DNA from 4 places in the Bordetella pertussis 18323 genome. Region 1 is predicted to be linked to each of the others. Evidence: predicted binding sites of a transcription regulator. Region 1 holds the regulator's gene; each other region holds the start of a gene.
What was found. Region 1 encodes sigma-54, which starts transcription at its own class of promoters, with help from an activator protein. Its sites were predicted from a motif close to TGGCANGNAANCTGCTTT; they were not measured.
Positions count from the first base shown of each region.

Region 2: the regulator sigma-54 is predicted to act here: its motif matches at 3,160-3,177, upstream of exaC (acetaldehyde dehydrogenase ExaC).
Region 3: the regulator sigma-54 is predicted to act here: its motif matches at 1,604-1,621, upstream of BN118_RS10985 (TorF family putative porin).
Region 4: the regulator sigma-54 is predicted to act here: its motif matches at 1,864-1,881, upstream of BN118_RS03520 (P-II family nitrogen regulator).

Region 1 is NC_018518.1:542,686-547,234, forward strand. Features, by position in the region: gene leuA (2-isopropylmalate synthase) at 1-1,187, opposite strand, end outside; gene BN118_RS02605 (hypothetical protein) at 1,614-2,261, opposite strand; gene rpoN (RNA polymerase factor sigma-54) at 2,278-3,699, shown strand; gene BN118_RS02615 ((2Fe-2S)-binding protein) at 3,792-4,094, shown strand; gene BN118_RS02620 (LysR substrate-binding domain-containing protein) at 4,122-4,549, opposite strand, start outside.
Region 2 is NC_018518.1:1,483,071-1,487,619, forward strand. Features, by position in the region: gene BN118_RS07005 (IS481-like element IS481 family transposase) at 188-1,138, shown strand; gene BN118_RS07010 (sigma-54-dependent Fis family transcriptional regulator) at 1,135-3,000, opposite strand; gene exaC (acetaldehyde dehydrogenase ExaC) at 3,258-4,549, shown strand, end outside.
Region 3 is NC_018518.1:2,325,666-2,330,214, forward strand. Features, by position in the region: gene rlmD (23S rRNA (uracil(1939)-C(5))-methyltransferase RlmD) at 1-636, opposite strand, end outside; gene BN118_RS10985 (TorF family putative porin) at 755-1,507, opposite strand; gene BN118_RS10990 (hypothetical protein) at 1,796-2,395, opposite strand; gene BN118_RS10995 (3'-5' exonuclease) at 2,500-3,279, opposite strand; gene BN118_RS11000 (peptidoglycan DD-metalloendopeptidase family protein) at 3,276-4,160, opposite strand; gene BN118_RS11005 (protein-L-isoaspartate(D-aspartate) O-methyltransferase) at 4,178-4,549, opposite strand, start outside.
Region 4 is NC_018518.1:737,081-741,629, forward strand. Features, by position in the region: partial or broken gene bapC (autotransporter BapC) at 1-158, shown strand, start outside; partial or broken gene amt (ammonium transporter) at 221-1,461, opposite strand; gene BN118_RS03520 (P-II family nitrogen regulator) at 1,487-1,825, opposite strand; gene BN118_RS03525 (accessory factor UbiK family protein) at 2,533-2,799, shown strand; partial or broken gene BN118_RS03530 (YifB family Mg chelatase-like AAA ATPase) at 2,906-4,407, shown strand; partial or broken gene BN118_RS03535 (IS481-like element IS481 family transposase) at 4,506-4,549, shown strand, end outside.

The DNA.
Region 1 (4,549 bases):
TCCTGTTCGAGCAGGTAGGACACCCCGCCCTTGCCCGACTGGCTGTTGACGCGGATGACGGCGTCATAGCTGCGGCCCAGGTCGGCAGGGTCGATCGGCAGGTAAGGCACTTCCCAGGGAGCGTCGGCCTGCTGTTGCGCGAAGCCCTTCTTGATGGCGTCCTGGTGCGAGCCGGAGAATGCCGTGAAGACCAGGTCGCCCGCGTACGGATGGCGCGGATGGACCGGCAACTGGTTGCAGTACTCGGCGCAGCGGCGCACTTCGTCGATGTCGGAGAAGTCCAGGCCGGGGTGCACGCCCTGCGTATAGAGGTTGAGCGCCAGCGTGACCAGGTCGACGTTGCCGGTGCGCTCGCCGCTGCCGAACAGGCAGCCCTCGATGCGGTCGGCGCCGGCCATCACGGCGAATTCGGCGGCCGCCACGGCGGTGCCGCGGTCATTGTGCGGGTGCACGCTCAACACGATGCTGTCGCGGCGCGCGAGGTTCTTGTGCATCCACTCGATCTGGTCGGCGTACATGTTGGGCGAAGTCGCCTCGATGGTGGCCGGCAGGTTGAGCACCATCTTGCGCTGGGGCGTGGCGTCCCATTCGTCGGCCACCGCGTTGGAGACGTCGAGCGCGAATTCGGGCTCGGTGGTGCTGAAGACTTCGGGCGAGTACTCGTAGCGCCATTGCGTTTGCGGGTACTTCGCCATGTACTGCTTGACCATGCGCGTGCCGGTGACCGCGATGTTCTTGATTTCGTCGCGGCTCATGTTGAACACGATCTTGCGGAAAGCCGGAGCGCAGGCGTTGTACAGGTGGATCATGGCCTGCCTGGCGCCGGCGGCGGCCTCGACGGTGCGGCTGATGAGATCTTCGCGCGACTGGGTCAGGACGATGATGGTGACGTCGTCCGGGATGCGCTTTTCATCGATCAGCTTGCGCACGAAGTCGAAGTCGGTTTGCGACGCCGACGGGAAGCCCACTTCGATTTCCTTGAAGCCGATCTTCACCAGCTGCTCGAAAAAACGCACCTTGCGTTCGACGCTCATGGGCTCGATCAGCGACTGGTTGCCGTCGCGCAAGTCGGTGCTCATCCAGATGGGCGGCTGGGTGATGCGGCGGCTGGGCCAGGTGCGCTCGGCGAAGTCGCGCGCAAAGGGTTGGAACGGTACGTATTTGGTGGCGGGGTTGGCGAGCATCATCAGTACACCTCGATCGGTTTCTTGTGAATCCCGTAGAGCCAGCGGTAATGACGTCGGCCATGGTGACGGCCGCGCATGGGGCTGGCCCACTGCATTGCGTTGGTCGTTTCGCGGGCAGTTTGGCCGTAAATCGGCCGGATTCAGTTTAATAAAACGGGGGAAAACGCGTGTGGCGAGCGTACGGCTGCCGAGCTACCACGGGGCACTAGGCCCGGCAACCGATCGGTAGGCGTAGTAGCGATAGGGCGGTGGGGGACACCGCGAGGCGCAGGCCGGCCACGGCCGCATTGGAGCGGTCGTAGGCAATCGCGAGGAAGGTGCGTTGGGCGGCCATAACCTATAGTCAAACACATTTCCCGGCGCAGCGCAAATGTAAACGGCGCGCCAGGGCGCGCCGTCAGGCCGGTCCGGGATGCGCCCAGGCGCTCAGCGCGCCGGCCCGATATGCGGCTCGGCGAGCCTGGGCTCGACCGCGCGCGGTTCGGTAATCCGCGGCTCGGCATGGCGCGCCGCGCAGTGGCGCTCGTCGGGGCCCGGCCGGTGCGCCGGCGCATCCAGGATGCCGGATTGCTCGCGCACCAGCGCGATCTTGCCGATGTGGTTATGCCGCAGTTCGGTGTGGGCGCGTTGCAGATCGCCCACGGTGAGCGGTTCTTCGCGCTCGCCCCACACCCAGCGCAGCACGTCCAGGACCTCCGGCGAGAGCCGCGGCGCCAGGTCGGACAGCACGTCGGTGGGGACCACGGCGGCGCGGCCGGCGGCGATGCTGGATCCCAGCCAGGCGCGTATGGAGAAAAACACGATCAGCGACCAGATCGCCACCACGCCCCACCAGAAGTAGGGGTTGACGCGGGTCAGCATGTCGACGGCCTGCTGGCCCAGGGCATGCATGCCCTCGAACGACAGCGACTTGCCGAAGGCCAGCAGCCAGGCGGCCACGAGCAGCCAGATGACGGCGGCGATGGCGACCACCACGACCCGGAATATCAGGCGGGGGAGCGCCAGTTTCAACAAGGCCTGGCCGATCAGGCGGCCGTCCTGGCGGATGCGTTCGGGCGAAGTGGGATTCATCATGCAAAATATTGTACCTATGACTCGTCCCGCGCTAGAACTTCGTCCTGGTCAACATTTGACGTTGACCCCTCAACTGCAACAGTCGATCCGGCTGTTGCAGCTGTCGTCGCTGGAGCTGGAGGCCGAACTGTCGCAGGCGCTGGCCGAGAATCCGTTGCTGGAACGCGACGAAGATCCGGCGCGCGAGGAGCAGGCCGACCCCGAGCGCGAGGCCTCGGTCGAGGCCGACGAGGCGCCGGATACCGAACTGCGCCTGGACGAGATGCCCGGTTCGGGCGGCGTTCTTCCCGACGACGACAGCGACCTGCCGCAGGCGGCGCGCCCGGATACCCTGCGCGAACACCTGCTGGGGCAGCTGGCGCTGACGCGCGCCGCGCCGCGCGATGCGGCGCTGTGCGGTCTGCTGATCGACGAACTGGACGAGAACGGCTACCTGGATTCGCCCCTGGAAGAGATCCTGACCTGGCTGCCGGCCGAGGTGCAGGCCGACCTGGACGAGCTGCGCGCGGCGCTGGCATTGCTGCAGTCGTTCGATCCGGCAGGCATCGGCGCGCGCGACATGGCCGAATGCCTGCAGCTGCAGTTGCGCCAGCCCGATCCGGCGCGCCTGCCCGAGGCGGCCGATGCCGAGGTGCTGGCCTGTGCGCGGCGCATCTGCGCGCAGCATCTGCCCTTGCTGGCCACCGGCAACGTGGCCCGCGTGCGCGAGGCCGTGCAATGCGACGAGGCGGTCGTGCGCGCCGCGCATGCGCTGATCCCGCGCCTGGAACCGCGGCCGGGCCGCGCCTGGGCGGTGCCGGCGGCCGATTACGCCATTCCCGACGTGATCGTGCGCCGTACCCGCCAGGGCTGGCAGGCGGTGCTCAACAGCGCCGTCGTGCCGCGGCTGCATGTCAATGCCGTCTATGCGCAAGTGCTGGGCGGCCAGCGCCAGGGCGGCAACGCCGGCCTGCAGGCGCAGCTGCAACAGGCGCGCTGGATGATACGCAACGTGGAGCAGCGCTTCGACACCATCCTGCGCGTGGCGCAGGCGATCGTGGCGCATCAGCAGGCGTTCTTCACCCAGGGGCCGGCGGCCATGCGGCCGCTGATCCTCAAGGACATCGCCGGCGAACTGGATCTGCACGAATCGACCATTTCGCGCGCGACGACGCAGAAGTACATGCTCACACCGTTCGGTACGCTGGAGCTCAAGCGCTTCTTTGGCGCGGGCGTGTCCACCGATGGCGGAGACGCCACCTCGGCCACCGCGGTGCAGGCGGTGATCCGCCAGATGGTGGCCGACGAGGATCGCGCCAAGCCCTTGTCGGACAGCCAGATCATGCAGCGCCTGGCCGACCAGGGCATCGTCATTGCCCGCCGCACGGTGGCCAAGTACCGCGAGGCGCTGCGGATTGCGCCAGCGACGCTGCGCAAGGCCCACGCCGCGGGTCGTTAGGACGCCTCCTAATTTGTTCCTGATTTCAGGTAGTTAGCTGCGGGATTCGTTGCAAATTTGCCGCTCGGAGCAGCTTGCGCGTGACAGAATAATTGCCGATAATTGTTCTCATGTACATTTGCATATGTAATGCCGTTACCGAACGCCAAGTCCGCGCCTGCGTGGACGCGGGCGCGGCTACGCTGGGCGATCTCCAGTTCGAACTGGGCGTGGCCACGTGCTGCGGCTGCTGCGCGGCAACCGCCACCGAGTACCTGCCCGGCGGGCGGGCCTCGAGCGTGTGCGAAGTGCGGTCGGTCGCCGTTCCGGTCAACCCGCCCGCGGCGCTCGAGCCCGTAGGCACGCCCCAACCGGCGGCCAACGGCTTTCCGATTCCCCTCGTCGCCGTCGCCTGAGCGACGCGGCGCCTTGCGCCAGCCGGCTCATGCTGCCTGGCGCAATTTATCGTCCCCACAGAAGTCCATGATCAGGCGGGCCAGTTCGTGCACCGCCCGCGAGCCCGTATCGCTCATGCACAGCGCCAGCTCGCTGGGCGCCGGGCGCGGCAGCAAGGCGTCGCAGCGCGCCATTGCGGGCGTCTGACAGCGCTGCTCCAGCAAGGCCACGCCCAATCCGCCCTCCACCGCCGCCTGCAGCCCTGACAGGTTGGGACTTTCGTATGCGATGCGCCAGCGCCGGCCGGCGCTCTCCAGCGCATGGATGGCGCGGTTGCGGTACTGGCAGCCCTGCGGGAACGCGACCAGGGCAATCGGGTCGGGCAGCGTGGCGGGGCCGCCGGCCGCGCACAGCCAGTGCAGGCGCTCGGGCCACGCCGCCCGGCTCGGGCCGGCGCCGGGCTCGCGCTTGAGCA
Region 2 (4,549 bases), 940 kb from region 1:
CGCGGCGGCGCAGGCCGGTCCGACTGGCACGGGTACGGGCCACGAGAAGCCCCGGCAGGGGCACGATAGGCAGGTACTCACGCCGCTAGGTGTGAAGATTCAATAGGTTGTATGCATGGTTCATCCGAACCGGATTTGAGAAACTGGAAATCGCCACCCCCCCAGTTCACTCAAGGAGCCCGGCCGGATGAACACCCATAAGCATGCCCGATTGACCTTCCTACGTCGACTCGAAATGGTCCAGCAATTGATCGCCCATCAAGTTTGTGTGCCTGAAGCGGCCCGCGCCTATGGGGTCACCGCGCCGACTGTGCGCAAATGGCTGGGCCGCTTCCTGGCTCAGGGCCAGGCGGGCTTGGCCGATGCGTCCTCGCGCCCGACGGTCTCGCCCCGAGCGATTGCGCCGGCCAAGGCGCTGGCTATCGTGGAGCTGCGCCGCAAGCGGCTGACCCAAGCGCGCATCGCCCAGGCGCTGGGCGTGTCAGCCAGCACCGTCAGCCGCGTCCTGGCCCGCGCCGGTCTGTCGCACCTGGCCGACCTGGAGCCGGCCGAGCCGGTGGTGCGCTACGAGCATCAGGCCCCCGGCGATCTGCTGCACATCGACATCAAGAAGCTGGGACGTATCCAGCGCCCTGGCCACCGGGTCACGGGCAACCGACGCGATACCGTTGAGGGGGCCGGCTGGGACTTCGTCTTCGTGGCCATCGATGACCACGCCCGCGTGGCCTTCACCGACATCCACCCCGACGAGCGCTTCCCCAGCGCCGTCCAGTTCCTCAAGGACGCAGTGGCCTACTACCAGCGCCTGGGCGTGACCATCCAGCGCTTGCTCACCGACAATGGCTCGGCCTTTCGCAGCCGCGCCTTCGCCGCGCTGTGCCATGAGCTGGGCATCAAGCACCGCTTTACCCGACCTTACCGCCCACAGACCAATGGCAAGGCCGAACGCTTCATCCAGTCGGCCTTGCGTGAGTGGGCTTACGCTCACACCTACCAGAACTCCCAACACCGAGCCGATGCCATGAAATCCTGGCTACACCACTACAACTGGCATCGACCCCACCAAGGCATCGGGCGCGCTGTACCCATCTCCAGACTCAACCTGGACGAATACAACCTATTGACAGTTCACAGCTAGCCGCGCTGGCGCGCCAGGTGGCGGTACAGCGTGCTGCGATGGATGCCGAGTTCGTGCGCGGCCCCGGCGATATTGCCGCCGTGGCGGGCCAGGGCCTGGTCGATCCGGTGCAGGCCGGCGTCGCGCAGCGTGGCGGCCGCGGGCGGGGCCACCACGCTCGGGGGCGGCGCGGCGCCGTCGGCCGCGTGGACGGCGGGCGCGGCGATGGCGGCGGGCAGGTGGTGGCGATGGATCAGGCTGCCGGGCGGATGGAACAGCGCCAGCGTGCGCAGCACCGAGCGCAGCTGCCGGTAGTTGCCCGGCCACGCATAGGCGGCCAGCGCGTCGAGGGCGTCGTCGGCCAGCGTCAGGCCGGCGGGCGTGTCGTCCAGCGCGCGCAAGGCGGCGCAGATAAAGGGGCGCAGATCGTCGCGCTCGCGCAGCCGCGGCAAGGGGACCGCATAGTCGTGCAGGCGGTAATAGAGGTCGGCGCGGAACTCGCCGGCGGCGATCATGGCGTCCAGGTCGCGGTGGGTGGCGCTGACCAGGCCGAAGTTGACCGGCACCGCCTTGTCGGCGCCCAGCGGCTGCACCATGCGCTCCTGCAGGGCGCGCAGCAGGCGGGTCTGCAGGGCCAGCGGCATGTCGCCGATTTCGTCCAGGAACAGCACGCCGCCGTCGGCTTCGCGCAGCCGGCCGCGCGCGCCCAGCCGCCGCGCGCCGGTATAGGCGCCCGGCTCGTAGCCGAACAGTTCGGCCTCGATCAGGCTTTCGGGCAGGGCGCCGCAATTGACGGCGACGAATGGACCGTCGCGCCAGATGCTGCGGCGGTACAGGTGCTGTGCGTAGACTTCCTTGCCGGCGCCGGTTTCGCCTTGCAGCAGCACCGACAGGCCGCCGTCGAGCGCGCGCCGGGCGCGTTCGAAGCCGGCCTGCAGCGCCGGCGCCAGCGCCGGCAGCGTTTCCTCGGGCGCCTGTGCCGGCATGGCGCGCGGCGGGCGCGGCGGCGCGGGCAGCGAGCGCGCATGCCCGCCCTGGCGCAGCACGGCATGGAAGGGTGCGCCTTGCGGCGTATGGACGCGGCCGGGCGTGCGCGCGACGGCGCGCCAATCGACCAGCCAGCCGTCCAGCGGCTGGTCCAGCAGCGCGGGCCAGGTGGCGCCCAGCAGCGCGACGGCGGCATCGTTGGCGCCGACGATGCGTTCGTCCTCGATCAGCAGCAGCCCACGTTCGACCGAATCGAGCAGCGAGGCCTGCTTGTGGAAGACCAGGTACAGGCAGCGCTCGCCGGCCTGCTCGATGACGCGGTTGGCAACCTGGCGCGCGCACATGCTGGCCAGGCTCAGCGCATAGGCGTGCATGCGCCCGGCGTCGCCCGAGATATCCAGCACGCCGAGGATCTCGCCGCGCGGCGAACGGATCGGCGCCGCGTGGCAGCTGAGGATCTGGTTGCGCCGCAGGAAGTGTTCGGCGCCGTGCACGCGCAGCGCGGCGGCTTCGATCAGCGCCGTGCCGATGGCGTTGGTGCCGCGATGGTTTTCGGCCCAGCTGACCCCGGGCCGCAGCGCCACGTGGTCGGCGCGCTGCAGGAACCCGGTATTGCCGCTTGCCTGCAGGATCACGCCGCTGGCGTCGGCCAGCAGCACCAGGCTGGAGGCGCTGGCCACCATGCCGGCCAGGGTTTCGATTTCGGGCTGGGCGGCGCGCAGCACGCAGGCGTGCTGCTCGAGGCGTTCCTGCAGGTCGCCGTGGCGCAGGGCGACGGGGTCGTCGTGCAGGTCGGCGGCGGCGCTGGCGCAGCGCTCCCAGGAGCGCACGATGGGAGCGGCGGCCTGCGTGGACGGCAGGTGCTGGCCGGATGCGGAAAGCTGGTAGCCGGGCATGCGGTGTCTCCTTGCGTGTCGCGCGCCGCGACGCGATGTCGCCGCCGGCAACGCCGGCCTGTCGCAAGATGCGACAAGCCGCTGTTTTTTATAGGGAAATTATGCATGAAAAGCGCGTGCGCGCTGGCCGTCCAGAGGTAACAGCTCGTCGCCGCGGGCTGGCACGGCGTTTGCATGAGCCTGAACGGCGCCCCATGCGCCCGCCGCGCGACGGCAAGCAATCGTCACGGCGCCACAACGACATCAGGAGACAAACCATGGATCTATCCGACCTGAAAAAATTGGGCCTGGATGTGGCCTACCCGTTCAAGGAACAGTACGAGAACTACATCGGCGGCCAATGGGTGGCTCCGGCAGGCGGGGAGTACTTCGACAATCTGTCGCCCATTACCGGCCAGCCGTTTTGCCGCGTGCCGCGCTCGGGCGCGGCCGACGTCGAACTGGCGCTGGACGCGGCGCATCGCGCGTGCGCCGCGTGGGCGCGCACCTCGCCCGCCGAGCGGGCCAACATCCTGCTGCGCATCGCCGACCGCATCGAGGGACAGTTGCCCATGCTGGCGGTGGCCGAGTCGATCGACAACGGCAAGCCGCTGCGCGAGACCACCGCGGCCGACCTGCCGCTGGCGATCGACCATTTCCGCTATTTCGCGGGCTGCATCCGGGCGCAGGAGGGCGCCATCTCGGAGATCGACGCCAACACCGTGGCCTACCACTTCCACGAACCCATCGGCGTGGTGGGGCAGATCATTCCCTGGAACTTCCCGCTGCTGATGGTGGCTTGGAAGCTGGCGCCGGCGCTGGCGGCGGGCTGCGTGGTGGTGCTCAAGCCGGCCGAACAGACGCCGGCCTCGATCCTGGTGCTGGCCGAACTGATCGGCGACCTGCTGCCGCCGGGCGTGCTCAACGTGGTCAACGGCTATGGCAAGGAGGCCGGCCAGGCGCTGGCCACCAGCAAGCGCATCGCCAAGATCGCCTTCACCGGGTCGACGCCGGTGGGCAAGCACATCCTGCACGCGGCGGCCGACAACCTGATCCCCGCCACGGTGGAGCTGGGCGGCAAGAGCCCCAACATCTTCTTCGACGACGTGATGGACCACGACGACGAGTTCCTGGACAAGGCGCTCGAGGGCCTGGCCATGTTCGCGCTCAACCAGGGCGAGGTCTGCACCTGCCCGTCGCGCATCCTGATCCAGGAGTCGATCTACGAGCGCTTCATCGAGAAGGCCATCGCGCGGGTGCAGTCCATCAAGACCGGCCATCCGCTCGATGCCGGCACCATGGTGGGCGCACAGGTCTCGCAGGTGCAGATGGACAAGATCCTGTCCTATATCGATATCGGCCGCCAGGAGGGCGCGCAATGCCTGACCGGCGGCGCGCGTAACGACATGCTGCCGGGCGGGCTGGACCAGGGTTTCTATGTCCAGCCGACCATGCTGCTGGGCAAGAACAGCATGCGCATCTTCCAGGAGGAAATCTTCGGGCCGGTCGCGGCGGTGGCCACCTTCAAGGACGAGGAAGAGGCCATCGCCATGGCCAACGACACGTTCTA
Region 3 (4,549 bases), 1.8 Mb from region 1:
CAGCACGGCGATATCGCCGTCGGTCAGCGGCAGCAGGTGGCGCAACACCAGCACGATCGTCTCGTCGCCCAATGCGACCTCGATCTGGGGCATGCGGTCCGGCGCCGACATGGCCGCTATCATGGCGCGCAGGGGCAGCAGCAGGCGGCTGACCGCCGGCGGCAGCACATGGCATTCGCGCATGTCGGCCACGTAGCTGCTCTTGCGTTCATGAAAGCCCACCAGCACCCCGCCCTTCTTGGGCACGACGCGCACCGACAGGCGGGCGCGATAGCGGTAGCCCCAGGTCGGGCCATAGAGCGGCGGCAGGATGCGCGCCGGCTTGAGCTTGCCCACGTGCCAGAAAGTGTCTTCGAGCGCGCGCTGCTTGATCGCGACCTGGGCCGCGGGCGCCAGGTGCTGCATGGCACAGCCGCCGCAAACGCCGAAATGCGGGCAGCGCGGCGCCACGCGCTGCGAGGACGGGCGCAGGACCTCCTCGACCTTGGCAATCTCGTAGGACGGCTTGCGGCGCACCGTCTGCACCGTGACCCGCTCGCCGGGCAAGGCGCCTTCCACGAACAGCACTTTGCCGTCACGGTGGGCTATCCCCCGGGCCTCGAGGTCCAGGGACTCAATATTCAAAACGTCGACCATCTCGCACAGTCCAGATACACAGGCAGGCCGGCATTGTAAAAGAGCTCGGGCCATGCCGGAAACGGCTGTCCGAGCGGACGCCCCGTCCCCCACCGGACGGGACGTCCCCGGCAGCGCCTCAGAAGGTCCGCGCCACCGAAAGCACCGCTCCCAGCCTCCCCGACGGATGCCCGTTCTTGGTGGGCAGCCAATTGTCGCGGGTCGCGCCCACCGCGGCCAGGCCCAGCACCCAGCCGCTCAGGTCCTTGGTCACGCCCAGCTTGTAGTCCACGTAGTGGCCCAGCGCGTCGCCGTCCATGTCCTGCGCCTTCTTCAGCTTCTGGTAGCCCAGGTGGCCGACCAGCCCCCAGCCATCGCCCAGGTCGAACGTCGCCGTGCCGTCCAGGTACCAGGTGCCCTTGGTATCGGGCGTGCTGAAGAAATCGCCGGGCGTGTACGAGTACTTCAGCGAGTAGTTCGCATAGCTCACGCCCAGGTACAGGTCGGTGTTGTTGTAGTTGCCGCCCTTGGGCGAACTGGACCCCGGGTAGTAGTAGTGCAGCACGCCCACGTCCAGGCCGACGCCGCCGCCCGCCTCGCCCTTCCAGCCGCCATAGAAGTCCATTTCGAGATTGCCGTCGGTGAAGACAAAGTCGGAGACGTTCGAATTCCAGTTGCCCAGGTAGAGGCCGGAAGTGTGCGTGAGGTCGAACCCCAGCTGGATGGCAGGCCGGAAATCGGTCTGCGAGTAACCCCGGAAAAGGTAGTCGCTGACCATGGCGGCGTTGCCGCTCAGCGAAAATCCCGCCCCCAGGTCGGTCGGCTCGGCACGCGCGCCGGCGGCGGCGCAGACGGCCAGTACCAGGGGCAAGGCGAACAAGGGCTTTTTCATGATGTGCGGTTCCTGATCGATTGGAATAAGGACGCGGCATGCAGCCGTCCTCCCAGCCGCGGGGCAAGTCCCCTCCCCTGACGGCTTACCCCATGAAAAGCACATTCCATGCCAGCCCGCCCGCGCCGGCATAGCGTGCGCGCACGGCGCCGCGGCGCACCGCAGCGGTGCACCCCGACCCGGCGCCGCCTTGTTTCGGCGCATGGCGCGCCAGGCTGGCTCGCGCGCCAACGCAAACGTCCCGGGGCGTTGCAGCCCCGGGGCGTCATTCCTGCGGATCGGCGTGGATCAGTTCGCCGTGGCGGCGCCGGCCGGCGCGGCGGACTGGCCGCCTTCGGCGTGCCGCTTCTGCATGCGTTCCTGCATGCGGGCGTGGCGTTCGCTCATGCGGGCCTGGTTGGCCTTGGCGATCTCGGTGACCTGGCCGCGCTGGGCCTCGTTCAGGCTATCCCAGACCGCCAGCCATTTGTCGCGTACCTGGGTGGCCTGGGCGCGGAACTGCTCGTGCCGCTTGTCCGATTCGGCCAACAGCGCGCGCGGATCCAGCTTGCCGCTGTCGAGTTGCGCTTTCAGCGCGTCGCGGCCCGTGGCGCCCGCGTCGCGGCGGCTCTTGTGCACATCGCGTTGCGCCTGGCGAGCCTGGTCGACCAGCCCCTGCTGCTTGGCGTCCAGCTTGAGCGACTCGATCTGCGCCTTGGACAGCGGGCCGACGCCCGGCAGCCAGACGCCGTCGCGCATCATTTTCTTGTGGTGGTGACGGCCCTGCTCTTTCATATGGCCGGCCGCCGGGCCTTCCTGGGTGGCCGCAAGGGCGGGAGCCGCCACGACGCCCGCCGAAAGCGCCAGGGTCAGGCCTGCCAGAGTGGAACGGATAGCGTGTCGGGACATGGTGATCTCCTGAAAGGTTGAAACGCGCTGCCATTGTGCGGGCGACGCGGTTTCAACCGGGTTTCGCACCCGGCCCATCTGTTTCAGTCGATTGCCGACGCGCCTTATGCCGCGTCCCAGGCCGCCAGGTATTCTTTCCAGTGCGGCGCGTCGCTGGCCGCCAGCGTGTCGCGCACCAGGGCGACCTCGGCGTCGTAGGCGACGCGGTCGAGCTCGCCGCGCAGGAAGCGGAAGCGGCAGTACACCAGCCAGGTATTGACCACGTCGGTCTCGCAGTACGCGCGCACCTCGTCGGCCTTGCCCTGGTTCCAGGCTTCCCAGACCTTGCTGCCGTCCATGCCCAGCTTGCCGGGAAAGCCGCACAGCTTGGCCAGTTCGTCCAGCGGCGCATTGGCGCGGCCGTTGTACTTGGCCAGCAAGTCCATCAGGTCGATGTGACGGTTGTGGTAGCGGCTGATGTAGTTGTTGAACTTGAAATCGCGGTCTTCGTCGCCCGTATCCCAATAGCGCGGCGCCGGCACGCCGTGGATCAGGCTGCGGTAGTGCAGCACCGGCAGGTCGAAACCGGACCCGTTCCAGCTGACCAGCCGCGGCGTGTAGCGCTCGATGGTCTTGAAAAAACCCGACAGCAGCGCCGCCTCGGGGTCGTCGGGCTGGCCCAGCGTCTTGACGCGGAAACCCTGGTCGTCGCGAAACACGCATCCGACCACCGCGACCTGGTGCAGGTGCAGGGGCAGGAAGTCGTGCCCCACCGCTTCGCGGCGCGCGGCGAAGGCGCGCTCGACCACTTCCAGGTCGGACACCTCGCCGCCCCAGTCGTTGAGCCGGCGCAGGCCGGCCACGTCGGGGATGGTCTCCAGGTCGAAAACGAGCGTGGGCGTCATCGCGGCGGCAGATACTGCATCGGGTCGACCGGCGTGCCCTGGCGGCGGATCTCGAAATGCAGCCGCGGCGACGTGGTGTCGGTCTCGCCGATCTCGGCGATCTTGGCCCCGCGCTTGACGTTCTGGCCGGTCTTGACCAGCAGCGCGCGGTTGTGCGCGTAGGCCGTGATGAAGCCGTTCTGGTGATTGATGATGATCAGGTTGCCCAGGCCGCGCACGCCATTGCCGCTGTACATCACCTTGCCATCGGCCGCCGCGATCACCGGATCGCCCAGCGAGCCGGCCAGGTCGATGCCCTTGGTGTTGCTGTTGAAGGTCTGCAGGATGGCGCCATTGGCCGGCCAGCCCCAGTTGATGACGGCGGCATCGGCCGCGCGCGCGGGCTTGGGATCGGGCACCGTTGCCGCGGGCGGGGTGGTGGCCCCGCCGGTTTCGCCGCCGGCGCCGGCTTCCATGCCGCCGGCCGGCGTTTCGGCGCTTCCCTGGTCCAGCGGCTTGGGTTGCGGCTTGGAGGAGGTCACCGGCGTGGTCTGCGCGCCGCCGGCGCCCGAGCTCGACAGGCGCAGCACCTGGCCGACACTGATCTGGTTGGGATCGGTGAGGTTGTTCCAGCGCTTGAGGTTTTCGATATCGACATTGTTGGCGCGCGCGATCTTGTAGAGCGTATCGCCAGGCTTGACGACATAGCTGCCGTCGGTCGGGCCGGAGGCGCCGGGCTGTCCGGTGAGGTCGACCACAGGCGCGCGCGGGCCCTTCGAGGCGCAGCCGGCCAGCAAGGCGATGGCCAGCACGCCCGCCCAGAGAACGGGGCGGGAAGCGGCGGCGGCGGATGCGCCAGCCACGGATTGGGATTCGGTCAGTTGCAACTGCCCGTTGAGCATACGATTCTCCTGTTTGCTCAAGATTGTATTCCGGCCCTGAGGGGCACAAAACGTACAGCTTCGAGTTCTTTTCGGCTCCACGCGGTGGCCCCGGTGCGTTCGATCAGCACCAGCCGCTGGTGGGTGGACCCTTCGGGCGCGATCAGCCGCCCGCCCGGCGCAAGCTGATCCAGCAAGGCCTGCGGAATGGCCAGGCCCGCCGCAGCCACAACAATAGCATCGAACGGCGCCACGCCGGGCACGCCCAGCATGCCGTCGCCATGGATCAGGCGCACCCGGGTGGCCAGGCGCAGCGCCCGCAGATGGCCGCGCGCCAGCTCGTACAGGCCGCGGATACGCTCGATGGCATGCACCTCGCGCACGATCTGGGCCAGTACCGCCGCCTGGTA
Region 4 (4,549 bases), 190 kb from region 1:
TGCGCACCGACCTGAGCGGTGGCCGGGCTGAATTGGCGCTGGGCCTGGCCGCCGCGTTGGGGCGCGGCCACCAGCTCTACACTTCGTACGAGTACGCCAAGGGCAACAAGCTGACCTTGCCTTGGACGTTCCACCTGGGCTATCGCTACACCTGGTAGCGGCGCATCGCAACAACGGGGTCATCGCGACCCCGTTGTTGCATTCCCGGACCGCGCTGCGGTCAGCTGTGGTAGGCCGATTCGCCGTGGCTGGTCACGTCCAGTCCTTCGCGTTCCTGGTCTTCCGGTACGCGCAGTCCGCACAGTTTGTCGGCGATCTTGTAGGCGATCCAGGCCACCGCGGCGGACCACACGATCGTCAGCAGCACGCCTTCGAGCTGCACCCACACTTGGCCGGCGATTGCGCCAGCGCTGTCCAGGCCGGGGCCGCCCAGCACCTTGGCATTGAACACCCCGGTCAGCAGGGCGCCGACGATGCCGCCCACGCCATGGACGCCGAACACATCGAGGGCGTCATCGGCGCGCAGCAGACGCTTCAGGCCGTTTACTCCCCAGACGCAGACCACGCCGGCGGTCACGCCGATGACCAGGGCGCCGACCGGGCCGACCAGGCCGGCGGCGGGCGTGATGCCGACCAGGCCCGCCACGGCGCCCGAGGCCGCACCCAGCATCGAGGGTTTGCCCTTGACGGCCCATTCCGTGAACAGCCAGCCCAGCACCGCGCCCGCGGTGGCGATCATGGTGTTGAAGAACGCCAGGGGGGGCGCCGTCGCTGGCCGCCAGCGACGAGCCGGCGTTGAAGCCGAACCAGCCGACCCACAGCAGCGCCGCGCCGATGAAGGTCATCGGCAGGTTGTGCGGCTGCATCGCTTCGCGGCCATAGCCGATGCGTCGGCCCACCACGTACGCGCCGACCAGTCCGGCCACCCCCGCATTGATGTGCACCACGGTGCCGCCGGCGAAATCCAGCGCGCCGCGGGCATTGAGCAGGCCCGGCGCGGTTTCGGAGGCGAACCAGACCATGTGCGCGATCGGGATATAGGCAAAGGTGAACCAGATCGCCGTGAACACCAGCACGGCGCGAAAAGCGCGCGCGCTCGGCGAAGCTGCCCACGATCAGGGCGCAGGTGATGCCCGCGAAGGTCGCCTGGAACGAGGCGAACAAGAGCTCGGTGAGCGTGCCCGACAGCGCGTACGTGCCATCGGCCGGCGTGAACATGCCGGAGAAGAACGTGCGCGACAGGCCGCCGAAGACGGCGTTGCCTTCGGTGAAGGCCAGCGAGTAGCCGTAGGCGAACCACAGCAGCAGCCCGAGGGCGAAGGTGCACAGCACTTGCAGCAGCACCGACAGTACGTTTTTGCTGCGCACCAGGCCGCCGTAGAACAGGGCCAGGCCGGGCACCGCCATCATCAGTACCAGCAGTGTCGAAACCAGCAGCCAGGAGATATCGGCTTTATCCATTTTTATGGGCTCCAGGGAGTCGTGTTTACAGGGCGGCCTCACCGGACTCGCCGGTGCGGATGCGGATGACTTCCTCGAGCGGGGCGGTGAATATCTTGCCGTCCCCGATCTTGCCGGTGCGGGCCGACTGTTCGATCGCTTCGATCACCTGGTCGACCAGGTGATCCGGCACGGCCGCCTCGACCCGCAGCTTGGGCAGGAAGTCGACGGCGTATTCGGCGCCGCGGTAAAGCTCGGTGTGGCCTTTCTGGCGTCCGAAGCCCTTCACCTCAGTGACGGTCAGGCCCTGGACGCCGATGTCGGACAGGGCCATCCGCACTTCGTCCAGCTTGAAGGGCTTGATGATGGCGATGACGAGTTTCATGGCGGTTCCTCTCATGGTTACGCGTAGGCATCAAGACCTATGCAAATTCCATGCCATGTTTTTTCGTACCCGCGGCCCCGGCCCCGCACGGCGGCGGGCATCCTGGGCGTGCGCGCATGCGCCACAACAGGGCACGCCGGGTGGCGTATGCGCCACGCTGGTGCATGACGCGCCAAAAGCCGCTTAATGTTGAAACTAATTGTGTTTTTTCGGGCTGCTTTGTAGCCAATTGCGTGGAAATTGCAGATTGCTGCAAGGCGGGCTGGGGTTGTTTCGCGCTGCCCATGGCGCGCCGATGTCGATCGCGGACCCAATGCCCATGCGGCTTTCCGTCATGCCGGCAAGCCGGCCGGGGCGCCTGCCGCGCGCATTTGCTTGTCATAAATGTATCCACGCCTTGATACGCGGGTTTACACGTAAGCGCTTGGCGCGGCCGTGCCCCTCGGGAAGAATGGCCTGCATGGGTGGCGGCGTTGCCGCTGTCCATGCAGGCCTGGAACGGTGTCGCGACAATCGACCCGTTCCGTTGGGCCACGGGGCGTAGCTGACGGCTGCTTCTCGGGATCGCCGGCTGGCGATTCAGTTTTTCTCCTGTGCTTTGAAAGGCGGCGCCGCTTGCGGGCCGCTTTTTTTTCGCTTGGCGTCGGCGCTGTGCGAGGCTCTACACTGTGAGGTCAAGCAACAACCGACACGAAGGCGAGGAAGCCATGAACCGCACACAGCAATGGATGGAAGACCTGCAGAAGAACATTTCCGATCTGATCGCCCGCAGCCCGGCAGCGGATGTGGAGCGCAATGTGCGCGCGATGATGACGCAGACGTTCGCCCGGCTGGATCTGATCACCCGCGAAGAATTCGAGGTGCAGGTGGACCTGCTTGCCCGGGCGCGTACGCGGGTCGATCAATTGTCGGCGCAGGTGCAGCAGCTGGAAGCCCGCCTGGCCGCGCTCGAAGCCGGCAAGCCGCAAGCATAGGCAACCCTGCGGCCGCTCCCGCGGCGTGACGTTTCCGGCACGGCGCGCCCCCACGCCAGCGCCGTCTTGGCCATACTGGCGCATCGTCATCGCAGGGGAGTTGGCCATGACCCTGGCCGTATTGGCCAGCCGGGCAATCGCCGGCTGGCAGGCGCCCGCCGTGCGCGTCGAGACCCATCTGGGCAGCGGCCTGCCCGCTTTTGCCATCGTCGGGCTGCCCGACGTCGAGGTCCGCGAAAGCCGCGAACGGGTGAGGGCGGCCATCCAGAACAGCGGCTTCGATTTCCCGCCCGGCCGCATCACCGTCAACCTGTCGCCCGCCGACCTGCCCAAGGCCTCGGCGCGCTTCGATTTGCCCATTGCGCTGGGTATCCTGCTGGCCAGCGGCCAGGTGGCCGCCAGCGCCGCGCAAACGGCGGCGCTGCCCGACTGCGTGTGGGCGGCCGAGCTGTCGCTGTCGGGCGCCCTGGTGCCGCTGGCCGCGCCCTTGGCCCTGGCGCTGGCCGTGGCACGCGAGCAGCCGGGCGCGACGCTGGTGCTGCCGGCTGGCAGCGCCGCCGTGGCCGCATGGGTGCCGGGCATCCGGGTGCTGGCTGCCCATACGCTGGGCGAGGCGGCGGCGTACCTGGCCGGGCACGCCGAGCTGGCGCCAGCCGAGCGCCGCAGCTGGCCCGAGGCCGAACCCGGTCCGTGCCTGTCCGACGTGCGGGGCCAGCCGGCTGCCCGGCGCGCCTTGGAAGTGGCGGCCGCCGGCGGCCACAGCCTCTTGATGTGCGGGCCGCCCGGGGCGGGCAAAAGCATGCTGGCGCAACGCCTGCCGGGCCTGCTGCCGCCGCTGGAGCAGCGCCAGGCGCTGGAGGTGGCGGCCATCGCGGGCGCCGGCGGGGCGCCCGAGGTCCTGCGCGGCCAGCCGCCGTTCCGGGCCCCCATCACTCCGCCTCGGCCGCCGCCCTGGTGGGCAGCGGCGCCAGGCCTCGCCCGGGCGAGATCAGCCTGGCGCACCATGGCGTGCTGTTCCTGGACGAACTGCCCGAGTTCGAGCGTCGCGCCTTGGAGTCCCTGCGCGAGCCGCTGGAGACCGGCAAGGTCGTCATCTCCCGGGCGCTGCACAGCGTCGAGTATCCCGCCGTATTCCAGCTGGTGGCGGCCATGAACCCGTGCCCCTGCGGCTGGCGCGGGCATGCGTCGAAGGCCTGCCGCTGCACGCCGGACCAGGTGCGCCGCTATGCGGCGCGCGTGTCCGGGCCGCTGGTCGATCGCATAGACCTGTGGATCGAGCTGCCCGCCACCGAGCCGCAGTGGCTGGCCGAGCCGCCGGGCGAGCCCTCCCTCCCGGTGCGCGAGCGCGTGGCGCGCTGCCGCCAGCGGCAATTGGCCCGCCAGGGCTGCCTGAACGCCAAGCTGTCCGGCCCGGCGCTCGATGCGCATTGTGCCCTGGGCGCCGCGGCCCGCACGCTGCTGCAGCAGGCCATGCGGCGCCTGGGCGGCTCGGCGCGCGCCGCCCATCGCGCGCTCAGGGTGGCGCGCACCCTGGCCGACCTCGCGCACGAGCCGGAGATCGGCGCCGCCCATATCGCCGAAGCGGTACAGTACCGCCGTCCCGCCTAGCTGTGAAGATTCAATAGGTTGTATGCATGGTTCATCCGAACCGGATTTGAGAAACTGGAAATCGCCGACCCCCCAGTTCACTCAAGGAGCCCGGCCGGATGAACACCCATAAGCATGCCCGATTGACCTTCCTACGTCGACT